Regions from separate parts of the Streptomyces sp. NPDC005017 genome, predicted to be linked through region 1. Evidence: riboswitches for the same ligand, from Rfam matches in the RefSeq annotation. Region 1 holds a riboswitch; the other holds the start of a gene.

What was found. Region 1 has a riboswitch for cobalamin ahead of ACFYR0_RS31065 (cobalamin biosynthesis protein). Riboswitches for the same ligand answer to the same signal wherever they lie in the genome.
Positions count from the first base shown of each region.
Region 2: another riboswitch for cobalamin. It lies ahead of ACFYR0_RS19060 (prenyltransferase/squalene oxidase repeat-containing protein); the one in region 1 lies ahead of ACFYR0_RS31065 (cobalamin biosynthesis protein).

Region 1 covers NZ_JBIALD010000027.1:38,676-54,540, forward strand. The annotation lists gene ACFYR0_RS31030 (ZIP family metal transporter) at 1-473, shown strand, start outside; gene cobI (precorrin-2 C(20)-methyltransferase) at 497-1,243, opposite strand; gene ACFYR0_RS31040 (cobyrinate a,c-diamide synthase) at 1,240-2,709, opposite strand; gene cobO (cob(I)yrinic acid a,c-diamide adenosyltransferase) at 2,706-3,305, opposite strand; gene ACFYR0_RS31050 (putative cobaltochelatase) at 3,305-5,293, opposite strand; gene cobN (cobaltochelatase subunit CobN) at 5,290-8,940, opposite strand; gene ACFYR0_RS31060 (cobyric acid synthase) at 8,937-10,469, opposite strand; gene ACFYR0_RS31065 (cobalamin biosynthesis protein) at 10,466-11,410, opposite strand; cobalamin riboswitch at 11,511-11,653, opposite strand; gene ACFYR0_RS31070 (hypothetical protein) at 11,986-12,207, opposite strand; gene ACFYR0_RS31075 (anion permease) at 12,242-13,474, opposite strand; gene ACFYR0_RS31080 (class II aldolase/adducin family protein) at 13,741-14,475, shown strand; gene ACFYR0_RS31085 (alpha/beta hydrolase family protein) at 14,872-15,865, shown strand, end outside.
Region 2 covers NZ_JBIALD010000011.1:206,465-222,329, reverse strand. The annotation lists gene ACFYR0_RS19110 (ATP-binding protein) at 1-112, opposite strand, end outside; gene ACFYR0_RS19105 (helix-turn-helix domain-containing protein) at 205-1,041, shown strand; gene ACFYR0_RS19100 (DUF397 domain-containing protein) at 1,013-1,279, shown strand; gene ACFYR0_RS19095 (steroid 3-ketoacyl-CoA thiolase) at 1,263-2,432, opposite strand; gene ACFYR0_RS19090 (cytochrome P450) at 2,658-3,893, shown strand; gene ACFYR0_RS19085 (transglycosylase SLT domain-containing protein) at 4,055-4,471, opposite strand; gene ACFYR0_RS19080 (ECF transporter S component) at 4,798-5,712, opposite strand; gene ACFYR0_RS19075 (ABC transporter ATP-binding protein) at 5,709-7,475, opposite strand; gene ACFYR0_RS19070 (CbiQ family ECF transporter T component) at 7,472-8,587, opposite strand; gene ACFYR0_RS19065 (SCO2322 family protein) at 8,580-9,263, opposite strand; gene ACFYR0_RS19060 (prenyltransferase/squalene oxidase repeat-containing protein) at 9,260-10,486, opposite strand; cobalamin riboswitch at 10,598-10,728, opposite strand; gene ACFYR0_RS19055 (MBL fold metallo-hydrolase) at 10,755-11,777, opposite strand; gene ACFYR0_RS19050 (right-handed parallel beta-helix repeat-containing protein) at 12,156-13,895, shown strand; gene ACFYR0_RS19045 (UDP-glucose dehydrogenase family protein) at 13,947-15,275, opposite strand; gene galE (UDP-glucose 4-epimerase GalE) at 15,302-15,865, opposite strand, start outside.

The DNA of each region.
Region 1 (15,865 bases):
AGGCCGCCCACGGCGGCGCCGAGGACGGACACCGCACACCCGAGGTGGGCCTGACGGCCGCCGCCGCGATGGTGCTGCACAGCGCGATGGACGGCGTGGCGATCGGCGCCGCCTTCCAGATCGGCGGCGGCATGGGCGCGTCCGTCGCCCTGGCGGTCGTGGCCCACGACTTCGCGGACGGCTTCAACACCTTCACCCTGACGACCCTGTACGGCAACGACCGCCGCAGGGCGGTGGCGATGCTCGTCGCGGACGCGGCCGCCCCGGTCGTGGGCGCGGCCTGCGCCGCGTTCGTGAGCATCCCGGAACCGGTCCTCGGCGGCTATCTCGGCTTCTTCGGCGGCGCGCTGCTCTATCTCGCCGCCGCCGAGATCCTGCCCGAGGCGCACCACACCCACCCGGCCCGCTCGACACTGCTGTGCACGGTCGCGGGCGCGGGGTTCATCTGGGCGGTGGTGGGCCTCGCCGAGTGACACGGCGCCCGTGGGGGTGGGTCTCACAGCTTGCCGCCCCGTCCGCCGTCCCGCCGCGGGGGCGCGATCAGCGTCGACAGATAGGGCAGCGGCTCGTCACCGAGCCCCGCCGCCGGACGGACGGTCTCCTCCGGCAGCCCCAGCGAAGCGCCCCACACGGCGTCCTCCAGCCGGCCGCTCTCCCGCAGCGCCTCGGCGACCTCGGCGGCCTGCCGCCCGAACTTGTACGCGACGACCGTGCCCGGCCCGGCCAGCGCCTCCTTCAGCACCCGCGACCCCGCGGTCACCGGCACCAGCGTCAGCGGCTCGGTGCCCTCGGTCAGCACGGCGCCGGAACGGGACGCGAGGTCCTGCATGGCGGTGATCCCGGGCACCGTCTCCACCACGACCCCGGGCACCAGCTCCCCGATGGTCTGCGCGAGATAGGTGAACGTCGAGTACACGTTCGGATCGCCGATGGTGGCGAAGGCGACCGTCCCGTGCTCCCGCAGCAACGCGGCCACCCTGCCGCCCGCCGTGTCCCAGGCGGCCTCCCGGCGCGCCCGGTCGCTGCGCTCGTTCAGCGCGAAGACGACCCGCACGACGTTGTCCGCGGACACGTAGTGCAGCACGGTGGCCTCGGCCCGGCCGGGCTCGCCGCCGTCCTTGCCGTCGGGCGCGGCCATCACCGGCACGACGACCACATCGGCGGCCCGCAGCGCGTTGACCCCCTTGACCGTCACCAGCTCCGGGTCGCCCGGGCCCACCCCGACTCCGATCAGCCTGCTCATGACGTCCGGCACCTCTCGACGAACCGACGGGCGACACCGGGCTCGGCGGCCCAGTGCGTGTGCAGATAACTCGCGTGCACACCTTGTTGCACGAAACCCTCGACGCGCCGCTCAGGGGCGCGCACCCCCCAGGCGGGAGCCGCCCCGGCGCCCGGCTCGACGACCGTGCGATGGAACTCGTGCCCCCGCATCCGCGTCCCGGCACCCGCCAGCACACTGTCCGACACGGCCACGGCGTCCCGGTAGCCCAGAGTGAGCCGTTCGCTCATCCGCGCCGTGGCGTCGAGCACCCCGCACATGGGCCGCCCGTCCAGCTCCCGGCACAGATACAGCAGCCCTGCACACTCCGCCGCCACGGGTGCCCCGCCGAGAGCGAACTCGGCGACGGCCTTCCGCAACGGCTCGTTGGCCGACAGCTCGGCCGCGTACACCTCCGGAAACCCGCCCCCGATCACCAGCCCCCGAGTCCCCTCCGGAAGCCCCTCGTCCCGCAACGGATCGAACACGACGACCTCGGCCCCGGCGGCGGCGAGGAGCTCGCTGTGCTCGGCGTAGGAAAACGTGAACGCGGCCCCACCAGCGACGGCGACTCTCACTTTCCCGAGCCCGTCCGCGCCACCTTTCAGCCCGTCCGGCGCTTGAGGACGAGGCCCTCCAGGCCGAAGCGGGGGTCCGGGGGCGGCAGCCCCCGGGGTCGGGACGGGAAGGGGCGGCGGGGGCGAGGAAACCACAGCCCCGGCCACATCGAACGCCGCACCCGACAACGCCCCGGCACCGCGCGCCAGCGCGAGAAGCCCCTCCAGGTCGCACGAGTCAGCGACCTGAGACCCCATCGCCGCCACCGCCTCCACCGCGGCAGCCCCCCGCTCGGCAACCGGCACCAGCCCCAGATGCCGCGACGGCGTATCCACCTGGGGCACCCGCCGCAGCACCCCGAACACCGGCACCCCGACCGACTCCAACGCCTCCCGCAGCAACACCTCGTGCCGCTCGGAGCCGACCTTGTTCAGGATCACCCCCGCGACCCGCACCTCCGGATCCCAGGTCGTGAACCCGTGCACCAGGGCCGCCACCGACCGCGACTGCGACGACGCGTCCACGACCAGCACCACCGGCGCCCGCAGCAGCTTCGCGACCTGCGCGGTGGAGGCGAGCTCCCCCTCCCCGGCGGCCCCGTCGAACAGCCCCATCACACCCTCGACGACGGCGATGTCACACCCCCGCGACCCGTGCAGGAACAACGGGGCGATCAGCCCGGTCCCGCACAGGTACGCGTCGAGATTCCGCCCCACACGCCCGGTCGCGAGCGCGTGGTACCCGGGGTCGATGTAGTCCGGCCCGACCTTGTGCGGGGACACGGCGAGCCCCCGCGCGGCGAACGCGGCCATCAGCCCCGTGGCGACGGTGGTCTTGCCGCTGCCCGAGGAGGGCGCGGCAATGACCAGCCGAGGGACGGAAGAGGTCACCACTCGATGCCCTTCTGGCCCTTCTGCCCGACGTCCATCGGGTGCTTGACCTTGGACATGTCGGTGACGAGATCCGCGAACTCCACCAGCTTCTCCGGCGCGTTCCGCCCCGTGATCACCACATGCTGGGTGCCGGGCCGCTCGCGCAGCACGGAGACCACCTCGTCGGTGTCGACCCACCCCCAGTGCATCGGGTACGCGAACTCGTCCAGCACGTACAGCCGGTACGTCTCGGCGGCCAGGTCCCGCTTGACCTGCTCCCAGCCCTCCCGGGCCTTCTCCTCGTTGTCCATCTGCGCGTCGCGCTGGACCCAGGACCAGCCCTCGCCCATCTTGTGCCAGTCGACGGAGCCGCCCTCGCCGGAGGCGCCGAGGACCCGCAGCGCGTTCTCCTCGCCGACCTTCCACTTCGCCGACTTGACGAACTGGAACACCCCGATCGGCCACCCCTGGTTCCAGGCCCGCAGCGCGAGCCCGAAAGCGGCGGTCGACTTCCCCTTCCCGACCCCGGTGTGCACGACGACCAGCGGCCGGTTGCGCCGCTGCCGGGTCGTCAGACCGTCGTCCGGCACCACACTCGGCTGTCCCTGAGGCATTACGCGGCCCTCCTCTGTACGTCCTTCACCAGTCCGGCGATGCTGTCCGCCCGCAGCTCGTCCAGCGTCACCGCGGTCCCGCCCAGCTCACCCGCGAGCTTCCCGGCGAGCCCGAGGCGCACCGGCCCGGACTCGCAGTCCACGACCACCGAGGCCACCTCGCCGGCCGCGAACAGCCCGGCCGCCCTCGACGCCAGCAGCAGCGGCTCCGGCCCGCCCGTGGCCCGGCCGTCGGTCACCACGACCACCAGCGCCCGCCGCGCCGCGTCCCGCAGCCGCTCCACCCGCAGCACCTCGTGCGCCTTCAGCAGCCCGGCCGCCAGCGGCGTACGCCCACCGGTCGGCAGCGACTCCAGCCGCGCGGCCGCCGCGTCCACGGACGAGGTCGGCGGCAGCGCCACCTCGGCGGCCGCACCCCGGAAGGTCACCAGCCCCACCTTGTCCCGCCGCTGATACGCGTCGAGCAGCAGCGACAGCACGGCACCCTTGACCGCACCCATCCGCTGCCGCGCAGCCATCGACCCGGAGGCGTCGACCACGAACAGGACGAGGTTGCCCTCGCGCCCCTCCCGCACGGCCTGCCGCAGATCGTCCCGCCGCACCACCAGCCCCGGCCCCGACCGCCCGCGCGCCCGCTGATGCGGGGCCGCCGCCTGCACGGTCGCCGCCAGATGCAGCTTCGTCAGCGTCCCGCGCGGCCGCCGCGCCCCGGTCGTGCGCCCGTGCTCGGTCCGCGCCCGCGAGCGCCGCCCGGCGGCACCCTGGCCGATCCCGGGCACGCTCAGCACCTTCGTCCGGAACGGCTCGGCGGCCCGTACGGGCGACTGCTCGCCGGCCCCCGAGGCCTGCGGCTCACCGTCCTCCCCGGCCTCGGGCCGCGCGGCGGTGTCCCCGCCCTGCGGCCCGGACTCCGGGGACGGCTGTCCGCCACCCCCGCCACCGGGGCCGTCCGGGTCCGGATCGTCCTCGGGCGACTCACCCGAGAACTCCTCCAGCGTCTCGTCGAGCTTGTCCTCGTCGAGACCGGGCGCGTCGAAGGGCGCCCTGCGGCGACGATGAGGCAGCGCGAGCAGTGCCGCTTGCCGCACGTCCTCGGCGAGTACGTCGGTGCGCCCGGCCCAGGCGGCCAGCGCGGTCGCCGTGCGGGCCATCACGATGTCGGCCCGCATGCCGTCCACCTCGAACGCCGCGCAGGTCGCCGCGATCTGCCGCAGCGCCGCGTCGCCCAGCCGCACCTGCGGCAGCAACTCCCGTGCCGCGACGATCCGCTGCCGTACGGCGGCCTCCTCGCCGGCCCAGCGCGCCGTGAAACCGGCCGGGTCGTCGTCGTACGCCAGCCGCCGCCGGACGACCTCCACCCGCTGCTCGGGCTCGCGCGAGGCGGCGACCTCGACGGTGAGCCCGAAGCGGTCGAGCAGCTGCGGCCGCAGCTCGCCCTCCTCGGGATTCATGGTGCCGACCAGCAGGAACCGGGCCGCGTGCCGTACGGAGACACCCTCGCGCTCGACGTACGAGGCGCCCATCGCGGCCGCGTCCAGCAGCAGATCGACCAGGTGGTCGTGCAGCAGGTTGACCTCGTCGACGTAGAGGATGCCGCGGTGGGCGTCGGCCAACAGGCCCGGCTCGAAAGCCTTCACGCCCTCGGCGAGCGCCCGCTCGATGTCGAGCGCGCCGACCAGCCGGTCCTCGGAGGCGCCGACGGGCAGTTCGACCATGCGCGCGGGCCGCCCGGTGCCGTTGCCCGCCTCGTGCGGCCCGTCCGGGCAGCCGGGGTCGGGCTTCGCCGGATCGCACGAGAAGCGGCACCCGGCGACGACCGGCACCTCGGGCAGCAGCGCCGAAAGCGCCCGCACGGCCGTGCTCTTGGCCGTACCCTTCTCGCCGCGCACCAGCACCCCGCCGACCGCGGGCGACACGGCGTTCAGCAGCAGCGCGAGGCGCAGATCGTCCTGGCCGACGACGGCCGTGAACGGAAAGGGAGTGGTCACTGGTCGCCCTCCAGGTCGCCTTCCAGCTCCAGGTACGTGGCCCGCAGCCGCTCCAGGGTGTCCGCTTCCGGCTCCGCCCACAGACCGCGCTCGGCGGCCTCCAGGAGCCGTTCGGTGATGCCGCGCAGGGCCCACGGGTTGGACTGCTTCATGAAGTCCCGGTTCTCCGGGTCGAAGACGTACTCGGCGGAGAGCTTCTCGTACATCCAGTCGTCGACCACGCCCGCTGTCGCGTCGTACCCGAAGAGGTAGTCGACCGTCGCGGCCATCTCGAAGGCGCCCTTGTAGCCGTGGCGGCGCATGGCCGCCATCCAGCGCGGGTTGACCACCCGGGCCCGGAAGACGCGGTGTGTCTCCTCGCCCAGCGTGCGGGTCTTCACCTGGTCCGGGGTGGCGGAGTCACCGACGTACGCCTCGGGGTTCGCCCCCGTCAGATGCCGCACCATCGCGACCATGCCGCCGTGGTACTGGAAGTAATCGTCCGCGTCGTGAATATCGTGCTCGCGCGTGTCGACGTTCTTCGCCGCCACCGCGATCCGGCGGAACGCCGTCTCCATGTCGCCGCGTGCCGCCCGCCCGTTCAGCCCGCGGCCGTAGGCGTAGCCGCCCCACACCGCGTACACCTCGGCGAGGTCCGCGTCGGAGCGCCAGTTGCGGGCGTCGATCAGCGGCAGCAGACCCGCGCCGTAGGCGCCCGGCTTGGAGCCGAAGATCCGGGCGGTGGCGCGGCGGTGGTCGCCGTGCTCGGCCGTGTCCTCGTCGGCGTGGGCCTTCACGAAGTTCGCGTCGGCCGGTTCGTCCAGCTCGGCCACCGCCCGTACCGCGTCGTCGAGCAGCCCGACCACGTGCGGGAACGCGTCCCGGAAGAAGCCGGAGATACGGACGGTGACGTCGATGCGGGGCCGGCCCAGCTCGGCGAGCGGGACGATCTCGAAGCCCGTGACCCGCCTCGACGCGTCGTCCCAGACCGGGCGGCAGCCCAGCAGCGCCAGGATCTCGGCGATGTCGTCGCCCTGGGTGCGCATCGCGGAGGTGCCCCAGACCGTCAGGCCGACGGACTTCGGGTACTCCCCGTTGTCGGCCAGGTACCGCTGCACCAGAGAGTCCGCCAGCGACTGCCCGACCTCCCAGCTCAGCCGTGAGGGGATCGCCTTGGGGTCGACGGAGTAGAAGTTGCGGCCGGTCGGCAGGACGTTGACCAGACCGCGCGTGGGGGAGCCGGACGGGCCCGCCGGGACGTAACCGCCGTCCAGGGCCTTCAGGATGTGGCCGATCTCGTCCGTCGTGCGGGCGAGGCGCGGCACGACCTCGGTGCTCGCGAACTCCAGCACCGCGACGGCGTCGGGGAGTCCGGTGCCGAGGACCTCGCGCACCAGCTCCGGGCCGGCCTCGACCGCCCAGTCCCGTGCCTCCATGCCCTCGGCGATCCGCCGGCACAGCTGCTCCAGCAGGTCGATCGCGTCGGACGCGGTCCGCGCGGGGCCCTGGACCAGGTCCGTCAGCTCCACCGGCACCTTCACCGGGGCGCCCGGCTCGGCCAGCAGATCCTTCTCGACCAGCCCGAAGTGGGCGGCCAGCGAGGCCCGCAGACCCGGCAGCGCGTTCGCCCTGCCGCCCCACACCTGCGAGGCGCGCAGCACGGCGAGCACGAGGTTCACCCGTGCCTCGCCGACCGGACCGCCGCCCAGGATGTGCAGACCGTCACGGATCTGGACGTCCTTGATCTCGCAGAGGTAGCCGTCGATGTGCATGACGAACTCGTCGAAGTCGTCCTCGTCCGGCTGCTCGTCGACGTGCAGGTCGTGGTGCAGCTCGGCGGCCTTCACCAGCGTCCAGATCTGCGCCCGCACGGCCGGGGCCTTCGTCGGGTCGAGATCGCTGACCAGGGCGTACTCGTCGAGGAGCTGCTCCAGCTTGGCGAGGTCGCCGTAGGTGTCGGCGCGTGCCATCGGCGGCACGAGGTGGTCGACGACGGTGGCGTGCCCGCGCCGCTTGGCCTGGGTGCCCTCGCCGGGGTCGTTGACGATGAAGGGGTAGATCAGCGGCAGGTCGCCGAGCACGGCGTCCGGGGCGCAGCCGCCGCTCAGACCGAGGCCCTTGCCGGGCAGCCACTCCATCGTGCCGTGCTTGCCCATGTGCACGATCGCGTCCGCGCCGAAGCTGTTGTCCAGCCAGCGGTAGGCCGCCATGTAGTGGTGGGAGGGCGGCATGTCGGGGTCGTGGTAGATCGCGATCGGGTTCTCGCCGAAGCCGCGCGGCGGCTGGATCATCACGACGACGTTCCCGAACCGCAGGGAGGCGAGGACGATGTCGTCGCCGTCGACGTACAACGAGCCCGGCGGCTCGCCCCACGCCTCCAGCATGGCGTCCCGCAGCGACGGGTCCAGCTTCTCGAACCAGGCCCGGTAGTCCGCCAGAGGCACCCGCGCGGGCGCGGTGGCGAGCTGTTCCTCGGTGAGCCATTCGACGTCGTGGCCACCGGCGTCGATGAGCCGGTGGATCAGTTCGTCGCCCTGGTCGGGGTGTCCCTCGACGACGTATCCGGCGTCGCGCAGCGCGTCCAGCACCCGTACCGCCGACGCGGGCGTGTCCAGACCGACGGCGTTGCCGACGCGCGAGTGCTTCGTCGGGTACGCGGTGAAGACCAGCGCGAGGCGTTTCTCGGCGTTCGGCTTGTGCTTCAACTCCGCGTGTCGTACGGCGATCCCGGCCACCCGTGCGGCCCGCTCGGGGTCGGCGACGTACACCGGGACCTCGTCGGGGCCCTGTTCCTTGAAGGAGAACGGGACGGTGATCAGCCGCCCGTCGAACTCCGGGATGGCCACCTGCATCGCCGCGTCCATCGGGGACAGCGCGGCGTCCGACTCGTCCCACGCGGCGTGCGAGGAGGTCAGACAGAGCCCTTGCAGCACGGGCACGTCGAGGTCGGCGAGGGCGCCGATGTCCCAGGCCTCCTCGTCGCCGCCTGCGGAGGCCTGCGAGGCGTGCGTGCCGCCCGCGGCGAGGACGGTGGCGACGAGGGCGTCGGCCCGCGCGAGGATCTCGTACAGCTCCGGGTCCGCCCCGCGCAGCGAACCGCAGTACACGGGAAGGGCGTTGGCGCCCCGCGCCTCGATCGCGTCGCACAGGGTGTCCACGAAGGCGGTGTTGCCGCTCAGTTCGTGGGCGCGGTAGAAGAGCACGCCGACCGTCGGGCGGCCCTCGGTGCGGGCACGCTCGCCGTGGACGCCGTACTCGGGCATCTTCCGCGGCGCGGCGAACCCTTCACCGGTCAGCAGCACGGTGTCGGAGAGGAAGCGGGCCAGCTCGGTCAGGTTCCCGGGGCCGCCCTCGACGAGGTACTTGAGGGCCTCGGCGACCACACCGGCCGGGACGCTCGACTCGGCCATCAGCTCCGCGTCCGGCACGGTCTCGCCGCCGAGGAGCACGGTGGGGATGCCGGAGGCCTTCAGCGCGGCGAGCCCGTCCTCCCAGGCCCGCTTGCCGCCGAGCAGCCGTACGACGGCGATCCGCGCGCCCTCGATCAGGCCGGGCAGCTCCTCGGAGACGTCGACGCGGGTCGGGTTGCCGATCCGGTAGGGCGCGCCCGAGGCGCGGGCCGCCAGCAGATCCGTGTCGGCGGTCGACAACAACAACACTGTGCTCATGCGGGCGCTCCCGGTGGGATGAAAGGCAGTCCTTGCGGCGCGCCGGACTCGATGAGCCGCCACAGCGCGTCCGTGTCCGCGTGCTGTTCGATGAGGTCGCCGAGCCGGTCGAGCTGCTCCTCGCGCAGCGCGGCGAAGGATGTGTCGGGTGCGGGGACGAAGCGGCGGCCCGCGGCGGCGGCGACCTCGCGCAGGAAGGCGCGCCGGAAGCCGTCCGACTCCAGGGAGCCGTGCCAGTGCGTGCCCCAGACCGGGCCCACCCGGCAGCCGTCGAGGCTGTGTCCTTCGTCATCGGAGATGAACGTTGCGCCGCCGTGGACCTCGGCCACCCCGTGATGGATCTCGTAGCCCTCGACCGGCTCGCCGAGGGCTTCCCCCACCGGCCGGGTGAGGGTCTTCTCGCGGGCGAACCGCACCCGCACGGGCAGGACGCCGAGGCCCTCGACGTGCCCCTCGCGGCTCTCGACGTCGTCCTCGATGTGCTCGCCGAGGATCTGGAAGCCGCCGCAGACGCCGAGGACGGGCCGGCCCTCCGAGGCCCTTCTCACCAGGGCGTCCGCGAGCCCCCGTTCGCGCAGCCAGCGCAGTGCCTTGACCGTGCCCCGGGTGCCGGGGACGACGACCAGGTCGGCGTCGGCCAGTTCCTCGGGCCGGTCCACGAACCGCACCACGACGCCGGGTTCGGCGGCGAGCGCGTCCACGTCCGTGAAGTTGGACATCAGCGGGATCGCGCACACGGCGACCCGCAGCACGTCCTCGCCGACGGGCGCGGCCACCCGCGACTCCCGGACGGCACCGCGCAGGGAGACCCGCAGGCCGTCCTCCTCGTCGATGCCGAGCCCGTGCCGGAACGGCAGTACGCCGTACGTCCGCCGCCCGGTGAGGCCGTGCAGCATGTCGAGGCCGGGCTCCAGCAGGGAGACGTCCCCGCGGAACTTGTTGACGAGGAACCCGGCGACCAGTGCCTGGTCCTCGGGCGAGAGCAGCGCCACCGTCCCGAAGAAGGAGGCGAAGACGCCGCCGCGGTCGATGTCGCCGACGACGAGGACGGGGAGGCGCGCGTTGCGTGCGATCCCCATGTTCACGATGTCGGTCCGGCGCAGGTTGATCTCGGCCGGACTGCCCGCCCCCTCACAGATCACCGCGTCATACGTGCCCCGCAACTCGGCCAGACAGTCCAGGACCGTGCCGAGCAACTGCTCCTGCCGGCCGCCGTGGTAGCCGCGGGCGCTGAGTTCGCCGACCGGCTTGCCCATCAGCACGACCTGGCTGCTGCGGTCGCCGCCGGGCTTGAGCAGCACCGGGTTCATCTGCACGGTCGGCTCGACCCGGCAGGCCTGCGCCTGCATGGCCTGCGCCCGGCCGATCTCGGCGCCCTCGCGTGTCACGAACGAGTTGAGGGACATGTTCTGCGCCTTGAACGGCGCCACCTTCACGCCCTGGCGCACCAGCCACCGGCAGATACCGGCGGTGACGACGCTCTTGCCCGCGTCGGAGGTGGTGCCCGCGACGAGGAGACCCCCGCTCATCTCTTCCGCCCCTTCACAACCAGGCGCGCGGCGACTCCCACGCCGAGCGCGAGCCAGCCGACCCGGCGGGAGAGCCGTACCGCCCGGTCGATGTCGGTCGCGGCGACGTCCCGTCCCGTCGCCCCGTTGAGCACGGGCCGGTGCTCGACCCGGCCGCCGTAGGACAGGGTTCCGCCGAGCCGTACGCCGAGGGCGCCCGCGAAGGACGCCTCCACGGGACCGGCGTTGGGGCTCGGGTGCTTCGCCGCGTCGGCCCGCCAGGCGCGTACGGCACCGCGCGGGTCGGGTCCCGCGGCGGCGGCGAGTACGGCGGTGAGCCGTGCGCCGGGCCAGCCCGCGAGGTCGTCCAGCCGGGCGGAGGCCCAGCCGTAGCGCAGATGGCGCGCCGACCGGTGGCCGACCATCGCGTCGAGGGTGTTGACCGCGCGGAAGCCGAGCAGTCCCGGTACTCCGCCGAGGGTGCCCCACACCAGCGCGCCCACGACCGCGTCGGAGGTGTTCTCGGCGACCGACTCCACGACCGCGCGGGCGATCTGGTCGGCGTCCAGTGCCTGCGGGTCGCGGCCGCACAGATGGGGCAGCCGGGCGCGCGCGGCCGCCAGGTCGCCCTGTTCCAGGGACCGGCCGACGGCCCGTGCCTCCCGGGCGAGCGAGGTGCCGCCGACGACGGCCCAGGTGGCGGCTGCGGTCAGCGCGAAGGAGGCGGTGGGGGAGGGGCGTGCGGCACGGGTGGCGGCGGCGCCCAGGGCGACCGTGCCGCCGACGCACACGGCGGTGTGCAGGGCACCCCAGCCGCGGTGGTCGCGCCACAGCAGCCGTTCCACGGCACCGGCGGCACGGCCGAACGCGGCGACCGGGTGCCCGCGGCGGGGGTCGCCGAGCAGGAGGTCACCGAGGAGGCCGGCGGCGGCGCCGTACGCGTGAACGCGATCGGCACGCATCGGGCTCAGCCGGCCGCGGGGGCGGGCGGGGCAGGGGTGATGGACCGCGAACGGCAGCCGCGCATGGCGATATGTCCTCACTCAGGGTGTCCACGCCCTGGTTCGACGAGACCGGCGGTGAGAGTTCCTGGCTCCCGGGGATGACTACCCCGGTGACAGTGGCGGGACCGCGCCGGATTCGCACCGGCTTCCTCTTCTGCCGCCGTACATGGCTCGGGCAGTCCACCACGGCCCTCGAACACCCGTCAACTCACCGTTGACCTGCGCGGCTGGAGTGTGCCGAGGCCCACACCGCCGCCGTGGCGTGGCGCGCCCGGGGACCGGCTCGCGCGGAAATGCCCGCTGTCCGGGCGGCCTTCCGCGACCGGCCTTTGTGACGTTCCGTCACGACCTCCCGTGGTGTGCCGGGAGGCGACCCGGCTGTCGTGCGGTGGCCGGTCGTACGGCGGCCGGTCGTACGGGGTGAGCCGCGGGCCGGTGGCGGGCTTCGAGGGGCGGCGCATGCGTGAGGGGGCTGTCACGGACTTCTCGTCCGTGACAGCCCCCTCACGAGGCCCGGCGTCAGGTTCCGGGCGTCAGGCCATGATCAGGTAGATGCCGTAGCCGACGGCCGCCGCGCAGGCGGCGAAGCAGGCGTAGGCACCGGTCACGGCCAGCGCGGCGGTGCCGCCCTGCTCCTGCGCCCGTTCCTGGCGGGAGAGGCCGACGACACCGAGGGTGAACAGGCCCACGAGGGCCACGGTGACCACGAGGCTGACGCCGAACACGGAGCCGAGGGCCGCCCAGTCGATCTTCATGCTGCTGATTCCTTCGTACCGGGGTGGTCGGGGCTCAGGCCGTGGCCTGCGAGGCGGCCGGTTCGGCGGCACCCGCCGGGGCGGGGACGGCGACCGGCGCGGTGGCGGTGCCCGCCGGCGGCGGGGTGACCATGGCGATCGCGGTGGTGACCACGCCGGCCGGCTCCTCGGTGTCGTTCACGTTGGTGTGGTCGACGACCTCGCGGCGGGACACCTTCCAGATGGCGGCGCTGGAGCCGACCAGGAAGAGGGCCACGACCGCGGTGCCCCAGGAGCCGAAGCCGGTGACCCACTCGGCGAGCGCGGCGACCAGGGCGGCGGCCGGCAGGGTCAGGCCCCAGGCGACGAACATGCGGGTCGCGGTGGACCAGCGGACCACACCGCCCTTGCGGCCGAGGCCGGCGCCCATCACGGAACCGGAGACCGAGTGCGTGGTGGAGAGCGAGAAGCCCAGGTGGGAGGAGGCCAGGATGACCGTCGCGGCGCTGGTCTGGGCGGCGAAGCCCTGCTGCGGCTGGAGGTCGGTCAGGCCCTTGCCCATGGTGCGGATGATGCGCCAGCCGCCGAGGTAGGTGCCGAGGGCGATGGCCACACCCGCCGAGAGGATGACCCACATGGGCGGGTCGGAGTCGGGGGCGAGGGAGCCGCCGGCGACCAGGGCGAGGGTGATGATGCCCATCGTCTTCTGCGCGTCGTTGGTGCCGTGGGCCAGCGAGACCAGGCCGGCGGAGGCGATCTGCCCCGCGCGGTAGCCCTTCGCCGAGGCCTTGCCGTCGGCCTTCCTGCCCATCACGTAGGTGAGCCGCGTGGCGAACATCGCCGCCAGGCCCGCGACCAGCGGGGCCGCGATCGCCGGGATGAGCACCTTGGTGACCAGCACGTCACCGTGCACGGCACCCATGCCCGCCGAGGCGATGGTCGCACCGACCAGGCCGCCCATCAGGGCGTGCGACGAGGACGACGGCAGGCCGACGAGCCAGGTCAGCAGGTTCCAGAGGATCGCGCCGACCAGGGCGGCGAAGATGACCTCGGGACGGATGCCTGATTCGTCGACCAGACCCTTGGAGATCGTGTTGGCGACCTCCACGGAGAGAAAAGCACCCACAAGGTTGAGGACGGCGGACATGGCCACCGCGACCTTGGGCTTGAGCGCACCGGTCGAGATGGTGGTGGCCATCGCGTTGGCGGTGTCATGAAAACCGTTCGTGAAATCGAACGCAAGTGCGGTTACCACCACAATCGCGAGGATCAGTGAGAGGTTTTCCATTTACCCAGGCAATCGTTCGAAGGTCATTGGCCAGTCGAACGTACGTAACCCAGGTGAACGGCAGGTGAACTGGACAGGGCATTGGGGTGTCCGCAGGTGAGAGCGAGGATTCCTGTATCGGGCGGTGCCGGGCGGCGCCCCCGGGAACTCCGGCCTCGGGCGCCCCGCGCGGCCCGTCGCGGGCGGCTCCCGGACCCCTCGAAGAGATCCTGGTCACCCGCCGCGGGACACCCCCGTCGGCCGGGTCCGCCTGGCAGGATCACGGCATGGCTGAGCAGCGTCGGGACCAGCGGGACACACAGGGCTCCGGGGGAGCGGAACCGGCCGGGGCGGGGCCCCGCGGGAGGCCGGTGCTCCCCGAGGAGGCCGAGGCCTGGACCGGCCTCGTGACGACGGCCCGCCGCACCGTCACCGACGGCCTCGTCGTCGGCACCTCCGGCAACGTCTCCGTGCGCGTCGGCGCCACCGTGCTGGTCACGCCGTCGGGCGTGCCGTACGACCGGCTCACCCCGGACGACGTGACGGGGGTGGACCTGGAGGGCGGGCAGGTGCTGGGGGAACTGGTCCCCACCAGCGAGCTGCCGATGCACCTCGCGGTCTACCGCACCACGGACGCCCGCGCGGTCGTCCACACCCACGCCGTGCACGCCACGGCCGTCTCCACCCTCGTCCCCGAGCTGCCCCTGATCCACTACATGTCCGCCGCCCTCGGCGGTCCCGTCCGGGTCGCCCCGTACGCGGCCTACGGCACCGCCGAACTGGCCGAGAACATGCTCCACGCCCTCTCCGGCCGTACGGCCTGCCTTCTGGGCAACCACGGCACGATGGCCTACGGCGCCACCCTCGACCAGGCCTACGACCGCACCGCCCAGCTCGAATGGATGTGCCGCCTCTGGCTCACCGCCTCCTCGGTCCCGGGCCTGACCCCGGCCCTGCTCACGGAGGAACAGGTGGCCGAGGTGGGGGAGCGGCTGAAGGGCTACGGCCAGCGGGAGCCGTGAGACGGGGTTCGTATACGGAAACGGGGTCCCCGGGACCGCCGCCGGCACCGGGCCGTGAACGCCCCGGCCGGTTGCACGGCGAACCCTCCCCGCCTCCGCGCGCCCCTCGAACGCCTCCCTCACCCCGGCCGCCCGGCCCCCGCGCGCCCCTCGAACGCCCCCGTTCCCTGGCCGCCCGGCCTCGGCGCCGTGGTCTCTCCGCCTTCGCGCGCCCCTCGAACGCTCCCGTTCACCGGCCGCCCGGCTTCCACGCCGTGGTCTCTCCGCCTTCGCGCGCCCCTCGAACGCTCCCGTTCACCGGCCACCGGGCCCCGGGCCGCGGTCTCTCCCCCTTCGCGCGCCCTCGAACGCCCCCGTCCACTGGCCACCCGGTCCCCGCGCCACGACACTGAACCCGTGCGCACTGTCAAAGCGACGGCCGCTGCCGTCACCGTTGCCCTGGCAGCCGGCGCGGCCGGAGTCGCCGCCGGACGCCTCGCCAGCGACGCCGCGCTCAAGGCGCCGCCCGGCAGGCCGCTGCCCACCGAGCCCCGGCTCACCGTGCACGGCACGGCCGCCGGCCGCATCACCCTCACCCGGGACCTCGCCTCGCTGCGCCCCGGCACCTACGGCCTGTCCGGGGACGGCAGTCACGCGGTCGTCGGCCCGGTCATGGAGGCGGCCGAGCACACCGCCGACACCGTGGTCCGCCGCCTCGAACGCGTCACGCACGGCACCCTCGAAACCGGCGACCACGTGTGGCTCACCCCGAACGTGCACATCGGCGACCCCCGCAGCGCCCTCGGCCTGGAGCACGCCGACATCGACGTCCCCGGCGAACTGGGCTCGCTGCCCGCCTGGTTCGTGCCCGGTGCCCGCGACACCTGGGTCATCGCCGTGCACGGCCTGGGCACCACCCGCGAACTCTCGCTGAACGTCCTCGACTTCCTGCACCGCCTCCGCTTCTCCGTGCTCGCCCTCGCCTACCGCGGCGACCTCGGCGCCCCCCGCTCCCCGGACGGCCTGAACCACCTCGGCGAGACCGAGTGGCGCGACGTGGACGCGGCCATCCGCTACGCCGTGCGCTACGGCGCCCAGCGCGTCGTCCTGTACGGCTGGTCCACCGGCGCCGCCATGTGCCTGCACACGGCCGTGCGCTCCGCGGTCCGCGACAAGGTCACCGGACTCGTGCTGGACTCCCCGGTGCTCGACTGGCAGACCACCCTGCGCGCGCTCGCCGCGGCCCGCCATGTCCCCGCGCCCGTACTGCCGCTGGCCGTCCGCGCCGCCCAGGGCCGCACCGGCCTGCACGGCGAGCCCGGCCGCGGTGCCGCCGAGGCCGACGGTCTCGCCGTGCCCGCCCTGATCCTCCACGGCCCCGGCGACACCGTGGCCCCCTGGCAGCTGTCCC
Region 2 (15,865 bases), on a different contig from region 1:
GCGAGCGGGCGATACGGCGGATCGGGCCCGCGGAGTGCTCACCCACCATGAGGCTCATGCGGTAGTGGGGGCTGTAGGGGGCCAGGAGCGTGGGGGGAATGTATTCGTTCACGGTACGAGGCTGGCCTGCGGTGACTACGGTGGGCTACCGAACGGATACAACGGGGCCCGCTGTGGGCGCCGTTGGCCTGAGGGGAGCTGCGCGTGACGCACGTCAACGTCCTCGACCCGGGCGCCTCGCCGCTCGACTACTACGGCTTCGAGCTGCGGCGACACCGTGAGTCCGCCGGGCTGACGCAGCGCCAGCTCGGGGAGATCGTCAGCTACACGGGGTCGCTGATCGGCCAGATCGAGACCGCCCGAAAGGTGCCCACGCCGGAGTTCAGCGAGCGGGTGGATGCGGCGCTGGGGACGGGGGGTCTGCTGTCGCGGCTTGTAGATCTGGTGTTGCGGTCTCAACTACCCGTCTGGTTTCGGCAGGTTGCGGAGCTGGAGGCGCGGGCCGTCGAGATCTGCACCTTCCAGACCCATATGGTGCATGGCCTGCTTCAGACCGAGGGCTACGCCCGTTCCGTCCTCGGCGCGATGGACGAGACCGACCTCGACGACCGCACGGCGGTCCGGCTCGCGCGGCAGCGCATCTTCGAGAAGGACGAGTCGCCCGTCTTCTGGACGGTGCTCAGCGAGGCCGCGCTGCTCCAGGGGATGGGCGAGCCGTCGATGATGCGTGATCAACTCGCCCGCCTGCTGGCGCTGGAGGGCGACCCGCGGATCAACGTCCAGGTGCTGCCGTTTTCGGCCGGGGCACACGCGGGACTGACCGGCTCGTTCACCGTCTTCCACTTCGACCGTGACCCCGCCATCGTCTACACCGAGGGCTACGGCGCCGGTCATCCGACCGCAAATCCGGACACCGTCAAGGACTGTTCGCTCCGTTACGATCATCTCCGGGCCGCCGCACTGTCCCTCAAGGATTCGGCGGAGTTGATCCGGCGAGTGATGGAGGAACGCTATGCAGAACCAGGCGATTCGGTGGCGTAAGTCCAGCTACAGCAGCGATCAGGGCGGCGAGTGCGTCGAGTGCGCGCCGATCGGGGCCCTGGCCTGGCGCAAGTCCTCGTACAGCGGCGACCAAGGCGGCGACTGCCTCGAAGTCGCCGAATGCCCCAGCGCCGTCGCCGTCCGCGACTCCAAGAACACCGCGGGCCCGACCCTCACGCTCAGGCCCGCGGTGTTCACGGCGTTCACGGAGTGGGCGGCGGCTACAGCCGCTGAATGATCGTGCCGGTCGCCAGTGCGCCGCCCGCGCACATGGTGATCAGCGCGAACTCCCTGTCCGTGCGCTCCAGTTCGTGCAGGGCGGTCGTGATCAGGCGGGCGCCCGTCGCGCCCACGGGGTGACCGAGGGCGATCCCACCGCCGTTGACGTTGACCTTCTCCAGGTCCTGGTCGAAGACCTGCGCCCAGCTCAGTACGACGGACGCGAACGCCTCGTTGATCTCGACGACGTCGATGTCGCGCAGGGACATGCCCGCCTTGCCGAGGACGGCCTTGGTCGCGTCGACGGGGCCGTCGAGGTGGAAGTGCGGGTCGGCGCCGACCAGGGCCTGGGCGACGATCCGGGCCCTGGGCCGCAGCTTGAGGGCACGGGCCATCCGCTTGGACGCCCACATGATGGCCGCGGCGCCGTCGGAGATCTGGGAGGAGTTGCCGGCCGTGTGCACGGCGGTCGGCATCACCGGCTTCAGCCCGGCCAGGGCCTCCATGGACGTGTCGCGCAGGCCCTCGTCGCGGTCGACCAGGCGCCACATGCCCTGTCCCGCGAGCTGTTCCTCCTCGGTGGTGGGGACCTGGACGGCGAAGGTCTCCCGCTTGAAACGTTCCTCCGCCCAGGCGGTGGCCGCGCGCTGCTGGGAGAGCAGGCCGAGGCGGTCGACGTCCTCCCGGGAGAGGCATCGGCGGTGGGCGATGCGTTCGGCGGCCTGGAACTGGTTCGGGAGGTCGACGTTCCACTCGTCGGGGAACGGCTTGCCGGGGCCGTGCTTGGAGGCCGAGCCGAGCGGGACGCGGGACATGGACTCCACGCCGCAGGAGACGCCGACGTCGATGACGCCCGCCGCGATCATGTTGGCCGTCATGTGGGAGGCCTGCTGGGAGGAGCCGCACTGCGCGTCGACGGTCGTCGCGGCCGTCTCGTAGGGCAGGCCCATGGTCAGCCAGGCCGTGCGCGCCGGGTTCATGGTCTGCTCGCCGGCATGCGTCACCGTGCCGCCGACGATCTGCTCGACGCAGTCGGCGGGGATGCCGGTGCGGCCGAGGAGCTCGCGGTAGGTCTCGCCGAGAAGGTAGGCGGGGTGGAGGTTGGCGAGCGCGCCACCGCGCTTGCCGATGGGGGTGCGGACGGCTTCCACGATCACGGGTTCGGCGGCCATGGGTGCGGGTCCTCTCGGGCGGGGGGTGAGGGGGCTCTGAGGCGGCAGGGGACGGGCGCGCGGGCGTGGGTCTCCTTCGGAACCGGAATTAGTACGTGTTCTAGTTCTGTGAGCAGTCTGCGGATGTGATGCGGGTCACCGCAAGGGTCTTGCAGGTTGTAGCCGGTCGAACTACCTTCTCCGCGACCTCTTTCTGATGCATCGTCAGATAATTGGGAGCGGCCCATGTCCTGTCCCGCGCTTCCGGAGGGGTTCGACTTCACCGACCCCGACGTGCTCCACCACCGCGTGCCCCTGCCGGAGTTCGCCGAACTGCGGCTGGCCGAACCGGTCCGCTGGATACCGCAGACGGGGAACGTGGCCGGCTTCCAGGACGAGGGCTACTGGGCGGTGACCCGGCACGCCGACGTCCGTTACGTCTCCACGCACCCGGAGCTGTTCTCGTCGACCCTCAACACCGCGATCATCCGCTTCAACGAGCGCATCGAGCGCGACCGGATCGACGCCCAGCGGCTGATCCTGCTGAACATGGACCCGCCCGAGCACACCCGGGTGCGCCAGATCGTGCAGCGCGGCTTCACGCCACGGTCGATCCGGGCGCTGGAGGGGCGGCTGCGGGAGCGGGCCCGCGCGATCGTCGAGTCGGCGGCCGGGCGCGAGGGTGACTTCGACTTCGTGACGGAGGTCGCCTGCGAGCTGCCGCTCCAGGCCATCGCCGAACTGATCGGGGTGCCGCAGGACGACCGCGCGAAGATCTTCGACTGGTCGAACCGGATGATCGCCTACGACGACCCCGAGTACGCCGTCACGGAGGAGGTCGGCGCACAGTCGGCCGCGGAGATCATCGCGTACGCCATGAACATGGCCGCGGAGCGCAAGCGGTGTCCGGCGCACGACATCGTGACGACGCTGGTGGCGGCGGAGGACGAGGGCAATCTCGCCTCGGACGAGTTCGGGTTCTTCGTGCTGATGCTGGCGGTGGCGGGCAACGAGACCACGCGCAACGCCATCACGCACGGGATGCACGCCTTCCTCACGCACCCCGTGCAGTGGGAGCTGTTCAAGGCGGAGCGGCCGGGGACGGCGGCGGAGGAGATCGTGCGCTGGGCGACGCCCGTGGTGGCGTTCCAGCGGACGGCGACGCAGGACACGGAGCTGGGCGGGAAGCGGATCCGCAAGGGCGACCGGGTGGGGATCTTCTACGCCTCGGCCAATCACGACCCGGAGGTCTTCGACCGCCCCGAGGTCTTTGACGTCACCCGCGACCCCAATCCCCACCTCGGCTTCGGCGGGGGAGGTCCGCACTTCTGCCTGGGCAGGTCGCTGGCCGTGCTGGAGATCGAACTGATCTTCAACGCGATCGCCGACGCGATGCCGGGGCTGCGGCTGGCGCGGGAGCCGCGGCGGCTGCGGTCGGCGTGGATCAACGGGGTGAAGGAGTTGCGGGTCACCACGTCCTGAGCCGCGGCGGGAACGCGAGAAGCGGCGGCCCCGGGGATCGGGGGCCGCCGCCGTCACGTGAGCGGTGGGGAGGTCGTGCAGAACTGGGTGCTGCTGCCGCTCGTGGTGGTGCTGGTGGTGCCGGGGGTGCTGGTGCTGCTGACGCGGCCGGCATCGTCGGCTCAGTACCAGCCGTTGGCCTGCCAGAAGTTCCAGGCGCCGACGGGGGAGCCGTAGCGGGAGTTCATGTAGTCCAGACCCCACTCGATCTGGGTGGCGGCGTTGGTCTTCCAGTCGGAGCCGGCCGCGGCCATCTTGGAGCCGGGCAGGGCCTGGACCAGGCCGTAGGCGCCGGAGGAGGGGTTGGTGGCGTCCACGTCCCAGCCGCTCTCGTGCTCGACGATCTTCGCGAACGCGTTGTACTGCGTGGCGTTCGGGATCATCTTCTTCGCGATGGCCTGGGCCTCGTTCGCGGAGACCGTGGTGGCGGCCTGGGCGGGGGTCGCGGTCAGCGCGAGGCCGGCGGCGGTGCCGACGATGGCGGCGGTCGCGAGGGCCTTCTTCGGGGACAGGGCGCGGCGGATGTGAGCGAGAGACAAAACAGAACCTTTTCCTCGGGGGCATGTCCGTCGCGGCACTCCCGTGTACGTCCGGGACATGCGTCGGCGCCGAGGCCCGTGGGCTTGTCGGCGCCGTGCGACGTCATCCAGAGAAACAGGCTCGAGGGGCGTCCGCAATGACCGCTTTTACTAGTTGTGGTCGCATCTGCGAGGTGGGTCCCCCCTGTGACCTGCCTCTCAAAGTCCAGGTCAGAGCAGGTTATGGCATGCTCATGATGTCCTAGTTTGTCTACTACGGGGCTTCGTTGGTGACTTGGGTCATGTGGGGTGCTTCACCAGCGCCGTGACCCCTGGTGCGCGGCCCTTCACCCACCGGGGCCGCGGAACGTGACCCGGGCCTCGAAAGCGGCCCTGCGGGTGGCTCGGCGGAGGGCCTTGAGGAGGGTGGGGCCGAGGGTGACGGTGAGGACGATCGTGCACAGGGCGCGGCCCAGGTCCCAGCCGAGCGAGGTGGCCGCGCAGTAGGCGAGGAAACGGACGAGGTTCGAGGCCGGGCCCGCGCCGGGGTCCATGGCGATGGTCGTCGTCTCGGGGCTCATGAAGGTCCAGCCCTGCATGTTCATGAGCGTGCCGTAGCCGAAGGAGGCCACGAAGCCGTACACCGTCAGCATCAGGATCTCGGCCCGGCCGCGCAGCCGGTCCACGCCCGGCAGCAGGCCCGCGCCCATCGTGAACCAGCCCGCGATGAGCATCTGGTACGGCAGCCAGGGGCCCACCCCGCCCGTCAGCAGGCCCGAGGCGAACATCGTCACGCAGCCCAGGACGAAGCCGAAGCCCGGACCGAGGACCCTGCCGCTGAGCAGCATCAGGAAGAACATCGGCTCGATGCCCGCCGTGCCCGCGCCGATCGGGCGCAGGGCGGCGCCCGCGGCCGCCAGCATGCCGAGCATCGCCACGGCCTTGGGGCCGAGGCCCGACTCCGCGATCGTCGCCGCGACCACCGGCACCAGCAGCGCGAGCACACCCGCGAACAGCCAGGGCGCGTCCTGGGCGTGGGCCACCGCCGAGGCCTCGGGAGGGGCGAAGAAGGACCAGGTCAGCGAGGCCACACCGACGGCGCTCACCAGGGCGAGGGACGCCTTCGACCGGGGGCCGAGGCGGACCGCGCGGGCCTGGCGGGAGGCGTCCGGGGCCGGCCTCGCCCCGGTCTTCCCGGTCCTGAGGGGCTTCGGCGTCTTCGGCGTCGTCCGGGTCGTCCGGGTCTTCGGGGCGGGGATCATCCGAGGGCCCTTCTTACCTGGGCCACGGTCAGCCACTTCTGCGGGGCGAGGATCTTCGCCACCTGGGGCGCGTAGGAAGGGGAGGAGGTCACCACGTCCTGGGCCGGGCCGTCCGCGATCACCTCTCCGTCGGCCAGCATGACGACCCGGTGGGCCAGCTCGGCCGCCAGTTCCACATCGTGCGTGGCCAGCACGATCGCGTGGCCCTCGGCCGCCAGGCCGCGCAGCAGCGTGACCAGGCGGGCCTTGGCCGCGTAGTCCAGGCCCCGGGTCGGCTCGTCCAGCAGGAGCAGGGGCGGGCGGGCCGTGAGGATCACCGCCAGCGCCAGGGAGAGCCGCTGGCCCTCCGAGAGGTCGCGGGGGTGGGTCTCGTCCGCGACACCCGGCAGCAGCTCCGACACCAGCGCGCGGCAGGTGCCCGGCTCGGCCCCGGCGTCCCGGTCCGCCTGCGCGCACTCGCCCGCGACCGTGTCGGCGTAGAGGAGGTCGCGCGGTTCCTGGGGGACCAGGCCGACCCGGCGGACCAGCTCGCGCGGCGGTGTGCGGTGCGGGACGGCCCCGCCGGTGCGGACCGTGCCCGACTCGGGCTCGACCAGGCCGACCAGCGCGGAGAGCAGCGTCGACTTCCCGGCGCCGTTGCGGCCCATCAGGGCGATGGTCTCGCCCGGGGTGACGGTGAGGTCGACCTCGCGCAGGGCGGGGACGCGGCCGCGGCGCACGGCCAGGGAGCGGGCCTCGGCGACGGGTCCGCCCGGGGAGGCGGGGCCGGCGTCGGGGGTCCGCGTGGCGGCCGCGGTGGCCGTGGTGGTGGCGTTCCGGCGCCCGGCGAAGAGGCGGCGGAGGCGGCCGGGGGCCGGTATCGCCGGGGCGGGGAGCGCCGCTTCGGGCCGGGGTACCCGGAACTCCCGCGGCTCCGCCGGATGATCCACGACCGCGTACGGGTCCTGGTCGCGCAGTCGTTCGCGCAGGTCGCCCGCCCTGCGCCGGGCGTCGCGGACCGTCAGCGGCAACGGCGACCAGCCCGCCGCACGGCCGAGGCCCACGACCGGCGGGAAGACGGGGGAGACGGCCATGACCTCCGCCGGGGTGCCGAGGACCGGCGGGGCACCGGGGGAAGGGAGCAGCAGGACGCGGTCGGCGTAGTGGACGACCCGTTCCAGGCGGTGCTCGGCCACCAGGACCGTCGTGCCCAGGTCGTGCACCAGGCGCTGGAGGACCGCGAGGACCTCCTCCGCCGCCGCCGGGTCCAGCGCCGAGGTCGGCTCGTCGAGGACGAGGACGTCCGGGTGCGCCGTGAGCACCGACCCGATGGCGACCCGCTGCTGCTGCCCGCCGGACAGGGTGGCCAGCGGACGGTCCCGCAGCGGGGCCAGGCCCAGCAGGTCCAGCGTCTCCTCCACCCGGCGGCGCATCACGTCCGGGGCCAGGCCCAACGACTCCACGCCGTAGGCGAGTTCCTCCTCCACCGTGTCCGTCACGAAGTGGGACAGCGGGTCCTGGCCGACCGTACCGACCACGTCCGCGAGGTCGCGCGGCCTGTGCGTACGGGTGTCGCGGCCCGCCACCGTGACCCGGCCGCGCAGGGTGCCGCCGGTGAAGTGCGGGACCAGGCCGCCGACCGCGCCGAGGAGCGTGGACTTGCCGACGCCCGACGGGCCCACCAGCAGGACGAGTTCGCCCTCCGGGACCTCGAAGTCGACGCCCCGCACCGAGGGTTCGGCAGCGCCCTCGTAGGTGACGGAGACGTCCTCGAAGCGGATCACGACGGCTCCTCGGGGGACTTCGGTGGCTGCGGGGACCGCGGCGGGTTCGGGGGAGGCGTGACGAACGCCGGGAGCAGGCCCAGCAGACAGGCCGCCGCGGGCCAGAGGGGCAGTTCGGGGGCGACCAGCGGGATCACTCCGGGCTTCAGGGTGCCGGGCAGGCGGACCGCCGCGACGGACATCAGCGCCGCCACCGCCGCGCCCGAGCCCGCGACCAGCCAGGCCCGCGCGTCCCAGCGGTCGGGGCGGTAGCGGGTGCGCGGCGTGCGGCGGCCGCCCAGCCGGAGTCCGGCGACCGCGGCACCGAGCCCGGCGACCAGCACGGCCGCACCGTAGCTGCCGCCCGCCGCCGTGAGCAGGCCGTACATACCCGCGCACACGCCCAGCAGTCCGGCGATCGTCAGCGCCGTCGTCGTACGGCGGACCGCGGCGGGGACCTGGACCGTACGGCCGTATCCGCGCGAGTCCATCGCGGCGGCGAGGGCGACGGAACGCTCCAACGCGCCCTCCAGCACCGGCAGTCCGACATGCAGCAGTCCGCGGACGCCGCGGTCCGGACGGCCGCGCAGCCGGCGCGCGGCCCGCAGGCGCTGCACGTCGGCGATCAGGTTCGGGGCGAAGGTGAGCGCCACGACGACGGCGACACCGGTCTCGTACAGCGCGCCCGGCAGGGACTTCAGCAGCCGGGACGGGTTGGCGAGGGCGTTCGCGGCGCCGACGCAGATCAGCAGCGCCGCCAGCCGCAGGGCGTCGTAGAGCGCCCAGACCAGGCCCTCGGCGGTCACCCTGCCGCCCAGACGGATGCCCTGCGCCCAGTCGGGCAGCGGCACTTCGGGGAGTCGGAGCAGGACCGTCGTGCCCGGGATCGGCGAGCCGAGGAACACCGCGAACAGCAGCCGGACGCCGATCACGGCGAGCGCGAGCTTGGCGAAGGCGCCGTAGGAACGGGCCCAGGGGGCGTCGGGGCGGCGGGCCGCGACGACATAGCCGGAGACGGCGACGAGCAGTGCGAGCAGCAGGGGGTTGGTGGTGCGGGTGGCCGCGGTGCCCAGTCCCAAGGCCCACAGCCACCACGCACCGGGGTGGAGCGCGGTGGCCGTCCGGTCAGGCACGGCGGCGTGCCTGCCAGAGTCCGGCGGCGCCGAGCAGGACGACCACGCCGACACCGGCGACGAGCCCGAGGGACGGGCCGTCGTCCTCGGTCCCGCCGGCGGTGGTCCCGTTCCCGTCCTTCGCCTCGGCGGCGGGTCCGTCCCCGCCCGACACCTGCTCGCCGCAGCCCTGGCGCGGGTATCCGCTGATGGCGCAGAGCAGGGCGTTGGTGTCGTAGCGCAGGGGCTTGGCGACGGAGGCGAGGGCCTCGGCGGTCGTCGCGTCCGGCTCGACGCTCGCGCACACCGTGCGGGCGGGCGGCGGCCGTTCGCCGGACGGGGCGTCCCCGGGGGTGCCGAAGTCGAGGACCAGCGCGACGCGCTTCCTGCCCTCCCGCGCCGGGGTGTCCGCGCAGACCGTGGCGAAGTCGGCCTCGCCGCGCGGCTGGTCGGCGTCCTGGGAGTCCTCGCTGACCGCGAACCGGAAGCCCTGGAGGTCGCCGTCCGAGGGGCGGGCCGTGGCCGGGCCCTGGGTGGCGTAGACCCAGCGGGCGCCGTCGCGGTCCCAGAAGGACCAGTAGCGGTAGCCGGTGGCGTGGGCGGACTGGGCCGCGACGGTGAGGGTGAGCAGCAGCGCGGCCAGGATGGCCGGGACGAACCGGGCCTTCCCGGACGGCTGGAGGGACCGCAGGGTCACGGCCGGGGCTTCCGGCGGGCGCTGATCAGGAAGCCGATGCCGATGCCGCCGACCAGGCCGACGCCGACGATCCACCAGACGCTGACGCCCTCGTCGTCCTCGTCCTTCTCGTGCTCCTTGTCCTTCGTCCCGGCGCTCTGGGACGGGCTCGCCTCCGTCGGGGCCGGGCCGGTCGCGTTCAGCAGGGCGACCAGGTCCTCGCCGCCGAAGGCGCGCGGGTCGATGCCGCCGGCCTGGGCGGCGAGGACGAGCTGCGCGTAGGCGGCGGGGCCGCTCTGCGCGGCCCAGGTCAGGGCGTTGGACTCCAGCCAGCGCGCGGAGGCCGCGGCCTGCTCGCCGAAGCCGGCGGCGGCCAGGGCGATCACCGCGTCGGCGGTGTTGCCGAAGTCGGGCTGGTCCTCGGCGCCGGGCATCGAGGACATCAGGTGCTTGTCCTCGGCCAGGGCACCGGCGAGGTAGGAGGCTCCGTTGGCGGCGGCCCGCTCGCGGTCGCCGGGCTTCGCGCAGGAGGGCGCGGCCTTGTCGGCGGTGGCGTTCGTCCCGGCCAGGGCCTCGCCGAGGGAGCCCAGGACGGCGGCGGCGGTCGCGTCGGCGTTGGCGAACAGCTTGCCGCTCTTGTCGGGCTGGTAGGCGAAGGCGCCCGCGTCCTCGCCCGCGCAGGGCAGGGCGAGCGTGAGCAGGGCGTCGTAGGGGGACTTGCCGGCCTTCACGACCTTGTCGGGCCGCTCGCCCGCGGCGACCAGGGCGCCGATCACGACGGAGGTGGAGTTGGCGTCGCTGGCGCCGCCGGGGTTGTAGCCCCAGCCGCCGTCCTTGTTCTGGACCGACTTCAGCCAGGCGACGGCCTTGCCCGCGACCTTCTCCTCGCCGCCGGTGGCGGTGAGGGCCTGGACGGCGGCGGCCGTGGCGTTGGTGTCCAGCATCGTCCTGGCGTCGCAGGCCTTCGCCGGGTCGGGGCGGTAGGAGGCGAACGCGCCGTTCGCGCAGGCCTGTCCGGCCAGCCAGTCGACCGCCTTCGGGGCGGGGACCACGTTCTGCTCGGTCTGTGCGAGGAGGGTCAGCGACTGCCGCCAGACACCGTCGTAGGTCGGGTCGCCGGTGCCGTACAGGCCGTCGGGGAGCTGCGCCGACGGTGACGGCGAGGGGGCGGCGACGGCGGGCACGGCGGCACCGAGTACGGCGACGGCGGCGGCCAGGGCCGCTGCGCTGCGGCGGACGATCATGATCGGAGGGTGCCTCTCCCCTAGGGGAGCCGGGCAGCACGGGACGACCCCGGGCGGCTCGGCCCCGTATACCTCGACGGTGCCGTGCGGCGGCGGCTGCCGACGCGCGTGAGCCGGTCACGATTCCGTTGCGGGGCAGTCCGGCTCGCAGGGTTTCCTGCTCACGGTTGCGGGTCAGCGCCGGAATTGCACCGGCTTCCCCCCGTACGGGTGTGATGACGACGCCGTCACTTTACCGGCCCGTGGGCGGGTGGCCGTGGGGCGCCTGTCACACCGCCACGTAGGCCACGGGGGTGCTGCCCGGCACGGCCTCCGCCCGACCCTGTTTCACCAGTCGCCGCAGGTGGGCCTCGGCCTCCGATACGGCGATGGTGCGGGAGCCGTAGGGGATCTCGGACCAGGGCCGGTTCCAGTCCATGCGCTCGGCGAGCTGCCAGGGCGTGAGGGGCTCGGTGAGCAGGGCGAGCAGGCCGCTCAGCCGGGCCTCGTGATGGGCGAGGAGTTCCCGGACCCGGCCGGAGGCGTCGGTGAACGGGTGCTGGTGGGCGGGGAGCACCTCGGCGGGGGCGAGTCGGGTGAGCCGTTCCAGGGAGTCGAGGTAGTCGCCGAGCGGGTCGGTGACGGTGGTGTCGTCGGGGTCCTCGTAGAGGCCGATGTGCGGGGAGATCCCGGGCAGCAGATGGTCGCCGCTGAACAGGCGGCCGTGGCCGGGCCGGCCGGCCGGGTGGCGCTCCTCCAGGTGCAGGCAGACATGGCCGGGGGTGTGGCCCGGGGTCCAGATCGCGCGCAGGCGGCGGCCGGGCAGGGGGAGGAGGTCGCCGGGGACGATCTCGCGGTCGGGCAGGGCCGGTGCGAGGCCGGGGAGCGGGCCGCGCGCCTTGCGCAGGGGCGCCACGTGGGCCTCCGGGGCGCCCGCCGCGGCCAGTTTGGCGGCCATGTAGGCGTACCAGTGCCCGGGGCTGCTCTCGCGCGTGCGGCGTACGACCGCCGCGTCGGCCGCGTGCATCGCGATCCAGGCGCCGGACGCCTCCCGCACCTTGCCGGACAGGCCGTGGTGGTCGGGGTGGTGGTGCGTGACGACGACGCCGTGCACCTCCTCGGCGGACGTCCCGCAGGCGGCGAGCCCCTCGCCGAGCGCCTCCCAGGAGGCGGGGTCGTCCCAGCCGGTGTCGACCAGGACCGGGCCGCGGTCGGTGTCGACGACGTACACCAGCGTGTGCCCCAGCGGGTTGTCGGGGATCGGCACCTCGACGCCCCGTACGCCACCGCCGTGATCGACCACTCCCGCCATCGGCTCTCCCCCGCTCGACCGGACGTCCGGGACACCGCACAGAGGCCTCCCCGTGGGCCTAGGGCCCTTCTGGCGGATCTCCGCGGCGTCGCGACGCCCGGCACGCACCCGCGGCGCACGGCGCGAAGGGACAGGTGGCTCCGCCACGTGACCCTCCGCACCGCACGCCGAGCGCACGCACCGAACACCGCTCCTTCTCCCCGGAGATCCGTCAGAGGGGCCCTCGTCCACTATAGCCAGAACTGATGATCCGTCAGATAGTCATGCCATCCGATCCGCCGGCGGGGACGGGGGTGCCCGCGCGCCCCGTCAGCGTATGCGTCTGTTTCTGGCATCTTGCTGCAAAAGTAGTGAAGTACGGCAGATAGGGATGTTGTGATGACGCTGCAAGGACCCCGGGCCGTCACATCGAGGCGTGCGTCCGGCCGCCCGGCCGGCTTCGCGCGCGCCGCCGGAGCGACCCTGACCGCGGCCGCACTGCTCTGCGGGTGCAGCGCGCTGAAGCCCTACACACCACCTCGGCCCGTGACGGAGGACTCCCTGACGTTCTACGTCAGCCCGGACGGCGACGACGACAACGACGGCCTGTCCCCCAAGTCCGCCTGGCGCACCCTGAAGAGGGCGGACGAGGTGTCGTTCGAGCCGGGCGACCGGCTGCGGCTCCAGGGCGGCCGGCGCCTGGTCGGAGAGCTGACCATCGGACCGGAGGAGGCCGGCAGCGTCCGCGAGCCCGTCGTGATCGACTCCTACGGGGCCGGGAAGGCCACGATCGCCACGCGCGGGACGGCGGGCATCGCGGTGCACAACACCAGCGGAGTGGAGATCCGGAACCTGGCGATCACCGGCGACTCCGCCTCCCGCCGCCACGAGGACGGCATCAGGTTCTTCAACGACCTCGACGAGCGCAGGCGGCTGGCGCACGTGAGGATCTCCGGCGTCGACGTCTCCCGGTTCCGCAACGGCATCAGCATCGCCGCCGCCGCGGGGTCCCTGGGATTCCGCGACGTCGCCGTCACCGACTCCGCGACACACCACAACCAGAACGCCGGACTGGTCACCGTGGGGCCGCGCTTCGAGGCGGACGACCCCGACTACGCGCACCAGAAGGTCACGATCACGAGGGTCCGGGCGTACGCGAACTCCGGCGACCCGAAGGAGCACGACCGCAACACCGGCAGCGGCATGGTCCTGGGCAGCATCCGGCAGGCCGTCGTCCAGCGGTCCGCGGCCTACGACAACGGCGCGAAGTCCTCAGCCCGGGCCGACGAGGGCCCCGAGGGCATCTGGACGTACGACTCGACGCGTGTGGTCATCCAGAACAACATGGCGTACCGCAACCGCACCGGATCGCAGGTCGACGGCGGCGGCTTCGGGCTGGACAACAACGTGTCCCACTCAGTGCTCCAGTACAACCTGGCCTACGGCAACGACGGCCCCGGCTTCCTGGTCTACTCGGGCGAACCGACCAACATGCACAAGGACAACACGGTCCGGTTCAACTACAGCTGGGACGACGCCCGCAAACTGCCCGTCTACGGCGGCATCGTGGCCTACGGAACCCGCCTGCGCGACCTGGACATCTACAACAACACCGTGCTCCAGCGGTCCCCCGAAGGGGGCGAGCGGGCACCGGCGCTGCGGCTGCGCGCGGGCATCAGGAACGTCACCATCCGCAACAACATCCTCGTCACGGACGGCGCGCCCGTCCTGGACTCCGACACCCTCTTCGGTCAGGACCGGGTCCGGATCCAGGGCAACGACTACTACAGCACGGGCCCGTGGAAGCTGGTCTGGGGCGACGACGTCTTCGCCGGGCTGGACGACTGGCGCGACTCGTCCGGCCAGGAGGAGCACCGCACCGTTCCCACCGGTTCGACCGAGGACCCCTGCCTCGTCGACGCCGCCGCACCGGTGACCGACCGGGCGGGGGCCGGCAACCTCGTCGCCACCTGCGGCGGCCTGCTGGCGGGCGCGATGCCGCTGCGTTCCGTCGGCGTCGACCCCGGCCCCGTCGACTACTTCGGCGAACGGCTGAGCACCACAACGCTGGTGGGCGCCGCAGCTCCGCCGCGTCCGTCCGACGGGTCACCCACCCCGCGGCCGCGGCCCGAGGCCTGATCCACCGCGCCCCGCGGCCGGTCCGGCCGCGGGGCGCGTGCTGCGACGCCGCTACAGTGCCGCGGCAGCCAGAGCCGGCGCCGAGCGGCCGAGCGCGCGGACGGTCCAGCCGGCCGACCGCCACAGGGCGGCGTCGAGGTTGTTGCGGGCGTCGAGCAGCCGTGGACTGCGCACCACCCGGGCCATCTTGTCCGGGTCGAGCTCCCGGTAGCTGTCCCACTCCGTCAGATGCAGCACGACGTCCGCGCCCGCGCAGGCCACCGCCGGCTCGCTCTCGTAGCGCAGCTCGGGGTGGGCCAGCCGGGCGTTGTGGATGCCCTCCGGGTCATGGACCCGGACCTCGGCCCCCTCACCGTGGACGGCGGCGGCCACCGCGAGGGCGGGCGAGTCCCGTACGTCGTCGCTGTTCGGCTTGAAGGTGGCGCCGAGGACCGCGATCCGCCGCCCGGTGAGGCACCCGCCCGCCAGCTCGCGGGCGACGTCGACCGTACGCCGGCGCTGGCGGAGGTTGACGGCGTCGACACCGCCGAGGAAACTCAGCGCGTCCCCGACGCCCAGCTCCTCGGCCCGCGCGGCGAACGCCCGGATGTCCTTGGGCAGGCAGCCGCCCCCGAAGCCGAGGCCCGCCCGCAGGAAGCGGCGCCCGATACGGGAGTCGTGGCCGAGCGCGTCGGCGAGGGTGACCACGTCGGCGCCGGCCGCGTCGCAGATCTCCGCCATCGCGTTGATGAACGAGATCTTGGTGGCGAGAAAGGAGTTGGCCGAGACCTTCACCAGCTCCGCGGTGGCCGGGTCGGTGCTCAGATACGGGATCCGCGCCGCCAGCATCGGGGCGTACACCTCGCGCAGGGTGCGATCGGCGCGCGCCGAGGTGACGCCGACGACGATCCGGTCGGGCCGCAGGGTGTCCTCCACCGCGAAGCCCTCACGCAGGAACTCCGGGTTCCAGGCGAGCTCGACGTCCCGGGCCGTCGCGAGCCGGGCCGTGAGACGGGCCGTCGTTCCCACCGGCACCGTGGACTTGCCCACGATCAGGCAGGAGTCCTCCAGACGGGCGGCGAGACCGTCGACGACGCTGTCGACGTGACGCATGTCGGCGGCACCCGAATCGGCGCGCTGAGGTGTGCCGACGCAGACGAAGTGCACCTCGCCGAAGCGCGCCGCCTCCTCGAGCGAGGTGGTGAACCGCAGCCGTTTCGAGGCCAGAGCGCGCGTCAGCACCTCGTCGAGTCCGGGCTCGAAGAAGGGTGGTCTGCCCTCGGTGAGGGCTCTGATCTTCTCGACGTCGACGTCGACGCCGAGGACCTCGTGCCCGATGTCCGCCATGCACGCGGCGTGCACGGCACCGAGGTATCCCGTCCCGATGACGGTCATGCGCATGAGAGTGCTCCTGTCGTGGGTAGCTGTCAGCCGGCCGCGTAGCCGGCGGGGTTGAGTTCCTGGAAGCGCCAGGCGTCCCGGCACATGACGCCGAGATCACGCTTCGCGGTCCAGCCCCAGGCCGCGGCCACCGCGCGGGGATCGGCGACGAGCTCGGCGACGTCGCCCGCCCGCCGTCCGGTCACCTCGTAGGGGACGGGGCGTCCGCAGGCACGCGCGAAGGCGTTGACGAGGTCGAGAACCGACGACCCCACACCCGTGCCGAGGTTGAAGACCCGCATCCCCTTCTCGTCGTCGAGGTGCTCCAGCGCGCAGCGGTGACCCTCGGCCACGTCCATCACGTGGATGTAGTCACGGACACCGGTCCCGTCCGGGGTCGGGTAGTCGTCGCCGAAGACGCTGAGCCGCTCACGGCGGCCGACGGCGACCTGGGCCAGGTACGGCATGATGTTGTTCGGGATGCCCCGGGGGTCCTCGCCGAGCAGCCCGCAGGGGTGGGCGCCGACCGGGTTGAAGTACCGCAGCGCCAGCACGCTCAGCTCGGGCAGACGGCGGCACATGTCGGCCAGCAACTGCTCGCAGATCCACTT